2 regions of the Virgibacillus kekensis genome follow, and region 2 is predicted to be linked to the other one. Evidence: riboswitches for the same ligand, from Rfam matches in the RefSeq annotation. Region 2 holds a riboswitch; the other holds the start of a gene.
The links. Region 2 has a riboswitch for thiamine pyrophosphate ahead of ACFO3D_RS06740 (lipoate--protein ligase family protein). Riboswitches for the same ligand answer to the same signal wherever they lie in the genome.
Positions count from the first base shown of each region.

Region 1: linked by a shared signal. The riboswitch ahead of thiT (energy-coupled thiamine transporter ThiT) and the one ahead of ACFO3D_RS06740 (lipoate--protein ligase family protein) in region 2 are both predicted to bind thiamine pyrophosphate.

Region 1 is NZ_JBHSFU010000003.1:43,611-46,874, reverse strand. Features, by position in the region: gene ACFO3D_RS01590 (hypothetical protein) at 1-445, opposite strand, end outside; gene ACFO3D_RS01585 (hypothetical protein) at 543-680, opposite strand; gene thiT (energy-coupled thiamine transporter ThiT) at 1,211-1,786, opposite strand; TPP riboswitch at 1,910-2,015, opposite strand; gene ACFO3D_RS01575 (M3 family oligoendopeptidase) at 2,089-3,264, opposite strand, start outside.
Region 2 is NZ_JBHSFU010000004.1:502,197-505,460, reverse strand. Features, by position in the region: gene lipA (lipoyl synthase) at 18-962, opposite strand; gene ACFO3D_RS06740 (lipoate--protein ligase family protein) at 965-1,789, opposite strand; TPP riboswitch at 1,880-1,985, opposite strand; gene ACFO3D_RS06735 (YrrS family protein) at 2,517-3,215, shown strand.

The DNA of each region.
Region 1 (3,264 bases), on a different contig from region 2:
CTACTGCAGCTGTAAGCGCCGGCAGTCCAGACCTGATTGCTGCGGGGACCAAAAGAGCACATATTAATGGAACCGCGGGGGTAGGCCAGAAAAACAGTGAGATTACATACGTAACTGCCACCAGCACAAAGAACGAAACATGACCGTTGACCATAATTTTCTGGATTGGCTGAATCATTCTGCGGTCGGCTCCCAAGTCACGTAAGGAATGAAGTAATGCCATCATAAATGTGATAATCAAAAAGATACTGAATAATTCTTTTGCAGCTACGAGGTTAGCATTGAATATTGCAGTAAAACCGTCAATCAAGCTTCCCTTGAATACCCAAGCTATTACAAAAGTCCCGAGCAAGGATGGAAGCACAACCCCTTTTCTGAAAATCATAGTTAATATAATAATCAGTGTAAATAAACCATACAACCAGTGCGATACAGTAAGCTCCACTGTTTAACACTTCCTTTCCAGCGTGTGCTATAGCCTATGCACAGGGAAAAGAAGCGGTGCTATACTCCTATATCGCTTAAAATAATTTTTATCTTAGTTAGTTACTACCTGTATCCCGATTATCACTACATTCATTGCACAGCAGTTTACCATCTATTTGATCCCCGTCAAAAAAACCGTCTTTACAATAGATAGGCTTACCGCATGAACCGCATTCCCCGATAAGCTCCCTCACTTATAACCCTCCCCTTCTAAACATTCGAAATATTATAGTACTATTTTATCATATAAGTTGTCACTTAATCTTTGTGGCTTACCTAGCAATTGATATAAACTGCGACATAACAGCCGTACCTACCGCTACGTCAGAATCCTTCGCTTTCCGGGGGCACGGCCTCAGCCTCCTCGCGGAAAGAACGTCGCTGCGGGGTCTTCGGACTCGTGCTGTTCCCCCAGGAGTCTACGCATTCTGCCTGCGCTAATAGGCGTTTGGCGTTGATATAAGTATAAATCAATTTCAATCCAGCGACGGAAATACATGGAGACTCCAGCGGGAAAAGCAACAGCTGAAAATCCCGCAGGAAGTGGTCTTCTTCCGAGGAAGTTGAAGCGTTGCCCGCGGAAAGCGTAGTGTATTTCCGGAGCGAAGTCTCGCTGTTATGTCACAGTTTATATTAACTGCTCAATAAGGCTTCAATAAAACAGAAAAAAAAACAGCCCTCGTTATAAGCAGGGCTGTTCTCTGTGAGCGGAGTCCATATTCAATTATGCAGCCTGTAGTAACGTTCTTGGCTGTTTGTAAAATAACAGAAATACGAGTATTGCACTTAAAATAAATGAAGGCAACATATATGATCCGCTGTACAACAGTGAGTACAACCAAACCGGCTGTCCTTCAGGTGCATAGTGTCCGAAAAAGGCAATACCCGCAATAAAGTGCGCCAAAAATCTTAGCCCGGAACCAATGAATACACCCATTGTAATATAACTGAAACTTTGCAGCGGTTTACTATTCTTTATTGCTTTTTGAACTGGCTTAGCAAACACTCCAGCCGTACCTATAACAGTAAATGCTACGATATAGTCGAGGAATCCCTGGACAGGAGTTAAAATGATCGGTCCGGACATCACAACCTGCAACATTCCGAACAGAAAACCAGCTGTAAGTCCCCCTTTTAATCCCCAACGGAACGCAACAATAAATATGGGAATCATTGCAAAGGATACTGAACCACCTTGTGGCCAAATTGCAAACTTCAGAAATGGTATAATATCGAGCAATAGTGCCATAGCAGCAAAAATAGCCACCTCAATCAAAAATAACGTACGTTTGGAACGCATATAAACCTCTCCCCCTTTGCCGGCAGACCACCCTGCCGTGCGGAATTTTTTTGATCACAAAAAAAGCAATGCCAAGGGGAAGCTTCCTGATGGGGAAATCCGCTCACATTGCCTAAAAAAATCCATCAAAAAAGCCACCATCCCTACGTTAGTACTAACTAACAGGTTCAAAGGGTAAGAACAAATAACTATGTTCACTCTCAGCCAAATGGCTCCCCCTGTAGGCTTCTACTATTCTGCTTTTTTCGCTATACTAATTATAACGTACCATTCTGAATATAACAACAGTACTGAAGTTTATTTTACAGTGCCATAAATTCCTCTACATCCCGAACACAAAGCTGAATTGCATTCTCCCAGAATTCCGGTTGAGTCAAATCAACATTCAAATGTTTTTTCGCCAGACTCTCCACCGTCATACGGCCGGTGTCGCGGAGAAGTGCAATATAGTCATCCTCAAATCCTCCGCCCAATTCTTGTGCATGTGCATAGATACCAAGGCTGAATAAATATCCGAATGTATATGGAAAGTTATAAAACGGAACCCCGGTAATATGGAAATGCAATTTGGATGCCCAGAAATGCGGGTCATATTCATCAAGCGAATCACAGTAGGCTTCTTTCTGTGCTTCGACCATCAGTTCATTCATCCGGTCAACCGATACCATTCCCTGTTTCCGTTCCTCATAAAAGCGCTGTTCAAATATAAATCTTGCATGGATATTCATAAAAAATGCAACACTACGCTGGATCTTATCCTCAAGCAATGCCAGTTTTTCTTCTTTATTCTTTGCGTTTCTTACAGACGCATCCGCAACAATCATCTCAGCAAAGGTCGATGCTGTTTCTGCCACGTTCATCGCGTACCCCTGATTAAGTCCATTTAAATCATTCATTACATACTGGTGAAAACCATGTCCCAGTTCATGCGCGAGTGTTGCTATATTAGATGAGGTTCCTGAATAGGTCATGAAAATCCGAGTCTGTTCACTTTGAGGGAAACTTGTACAAAAACCACCTGGACGCTTTCCTGCCCGGTCTTCCGCCTCAATCCAGCGGTTTTCAAATGCAATGCGCGCAAAATCGGCCATTTTGGGACTGAATTCACCAAACTGATCAACGATAAAATTCGCCCCCTCTGTGTAACTTGAGGTTTTCACTGACTTGGATACAGGTGCCCCAATATCGTATATACTCAACTTTTCCAATCCCAGTAAATCCGCCTTTTTCTGCAAAAACTTAACAAAGTGATGCTTGTTTTTATTGATAGCTTCCCACATTGCATCAAGTGTCTCTTTTTTCATCCGGTTAATGGCCAGTGGTTCCTTTAATACATGCTGCCAGTTACGATGTTTATATTTCTGCAGTCTGAACCCTGCCAAGTGATTCAATGTCTGACCAAACAAATCAGCATTGCTGCCCCATGCTTGGTTTAATTGTTCGAACACATGCTTACGAACAGAGCGATCAGGGCTGCT
Region 2 (3,264 bases):
ACCCCGGTTTGTTCATTTTAAAAAGATGAATCTACTTGCTTGTTTTCATGCTTTTCGTATTCCTTCATATAGTTAATTCTGCGTTGTGCGGAGGTTTGACTGACCTGCCCATCTGCGTGATAGGAAGATCTGACAAGCGGACCGGATTCACAATGTTTGAAGCCTTTTTTTAAGGCAATTTCTTTTAGCTCGGCAAACTCATCGGGATGGTAATATCTTTCCACCTTTAAGTGCTTTTTTGTTGGCTGCAGATATTGTCCAATAGTCATTATGTCTACATTATGTGCCAGGAGGTCATCCATAGCCTCAATAATTTCCTCTTTTGTTTCACCAAGTCCAACCATAATGCTCGATTTAGTTGGTGTGTTTGGTGCAATTTCTTTGACACGTTTCAGTAATTGCAGCGAGCGGTCATACATGGCACGGGCGCGAACTTTTTTGGTCAACCGGCGTACTGTTTCAATATTATGGTTGAAAATATCCGGTTCACTATCCATCAAGGTGTGCAGGCTCTCGTAATCGCCCTTCATATCAGATGGTAAAATTTCAATTGTGCCACCAGGATTTTCGCGACGGATAGCACGTACTGTTTCCGCGAAAACTGCCGCACCGCCGTCGTTTAAATCATCTCGGGCTACCGCAGTTACTACTGCATGCTTTAAGCCCATTATACCTACTGACTCCGCAACACGTTGAGGCTCGCCCCAGTCAAGTTCATTTGGAAGTCCTGTTTTTACTGCGCAGAACCGGCAGCCTCTTGTACATGTGTCGCCTAAAATCATAAACGTTGCAGTTTTTCTTTCGCTCCAGCATTCATGGATATTTGGACAACGTGCTTCCTCACAAACGGTGTTTAATTTCTTTTCGCGCATTAGTTTTTTTAAACCATTATACGATTTGTTGGTATTAATTTTTGTCTTAAGCCATTCTGGTTTACGTATGTATTCTTCTTGTTTAGCCACCGTCAAACACTCCTTTGATGATATAAATTCCATTCTTCCTGGGTATATTTTGATTTTGCTAATTCATAAACCTCACTCCACTGACTGTCTGAAAGCTTAAGCGGAGTGAATTCCAGATTTAGCTCTTCCTTGAACCCTTTTTGAAATGCATCTTTTAAATCATCGTATGTATGCTGCTTCCTGGTGATCTCATTTATGGTAATTGCTTTTTCAGAAAAAGTGTTACGCTTCTTTTCTCTTATTTTTTCATTTGGAAACTTAAACAAATCAAATAACATAGTTGTATTCATACTCATAGGAATCGATCCATGCTGCAGGAGCACGCCTTGTTTTCGCGTCTGGGCGTTTCCAGAAACTTTTTTGCCATTTACGAGCATTTCATAGAATGCAGGCTTTTCAAAACAGACATCCGTTCTTTCCGCTTTTTTCTCCGGGGTAGCATAATCTGCTTCAATACCTAACTGCTTATAACCTTCCAGAACACCTTTTGATAAGACATAATAGGCAGCCTGGATGGATGTTGGAATATAGTCCTTATCCTCTGAAACGACGATACTATAAGTCAGCTCATCATCATGCAATACGGCACTGCCACCGGTTAACCGTCTTACGAATTCACATTCATGCTTTTGCATGTTGGAGAAATCAATCGCCCGTTCAGCATTCTGAAAATGTCCTACAGAAAGACTGGGTTTCGACCAACCATAAAACCGTAAAGTTGGAGGTATTTTCCCCTCTCCGTGCCAGTCAAGCAATTTCTCATCGAGCGCCATATTAACTGACGCACTATTAAAGCCTGTATCAATAAATCCCCATGTCTCCTTCAAATTGTGTTCACCTCCATATTCTGGTGGTACAAAAAAACTGCATTCCTGTAGTGGAGTGCAGTAAATTTGCGTGATGTTTAATGAAAATACACAAATTCGACGGCACTTCCCCACGCTAGCATTACCATAGTTCGGGTATGAGGGTCAGAACAGGTAAGTTCTTCTCAGCTATATGATAGCTCCCCTAGTGCTATATCAACATGCAATTTCTATGACTATTTTAACGAGGTAAAGCAGGAATGTAAAGCGAGAACGGTTCTCCCGTTTCCTTTCGATTAGATCTGTTTTATCAGGTGATTCATTTTGTGGCTACTCACTATCCCTACGTTTGATAATGGTTGATGTCAATGTTATTTTATTTGGCTGAATTCTCCAAATAAATAGTGTCTAAAAAACTCTCACAAATACTTGACTCAATCCTTTAAGTTAGGAGAGTTTCTTTAAATTGGATTTTAAATCAAAATAAATATATTCAGGTCATTCAAATCTGGATGGCGGATTTTCTCGAAGGGTTGGATGGGACAATTTATAGCCATGATAATTTCCCGTGTAAGTTTTTTAAAAGATGCGATTGACAGGGATGGTAAATTAGAACCCCATAAAAACTTTTATAAAATCGAATAGATTTTGTTAGAGAAACTTTTAATGCCTTCTATCAAATCTGCAAGACCAGGAATTTTCTCAGACGACAATTTCGTTTTTATTTTGGATTGGAAAGGAGATCAACATGAGAAATAGAGCAGATATGTTTCGCAAACGAAGAAGCAAAAAAAATATCATCCTTAACTCGCTTATAATTTTAGTTTTTGCACTCATATTAATTGTCGGAGCAAACCTTATATTTGGGGGTAATGATACTGCCAAAGACGGCGAGACCAACGATGCGTCTGACAGTGATCCTAATAAGGAAGAAATGAAAATCACGGAAGATGAAAATAACGAGCAGCAATCCGAAGCAAAAGGTTCTAAACAAGAAGAGAGCAGCAATCAAGATGAAGATGAATCCTCCGAGCAAAACGAGGATGCGATTGACCAATTGGAAGTTGAAGAAGGCGACGATACCGAACGTGATGAAAATAGCAGTACCGCACAGGAAAACCAGGATGACAATCAATCCCAGCAGGATGATAGCGGTCCGAACGAATCCCAGATTGGAAAACCCATCGGCACTTCCCAGACCGGTGAGCATACGTCCAGCTACGAAAGAGGAACAGTCGATTGGAATGAAAAAGTAAAAGCGATAAAAATGGCAACCGGTTTGGACGACAGCATGACGCTTTGGCGACTGGAAAACGGCGGCGGACCACACAAATCAGTCGGCAAAGTCAGCCCTGACGGTGTCCAGGATTGGATGTACGTTGTTAACCTCCAGTGGGTTGATCAGAAGGGGTGGAAAGTAACGAGTGTTGAACGAAAGAGCCGGTAAATAGGGTTAAGCTTTCATGTATTTGAAATGAAAACCGTAAGAAAAGTGA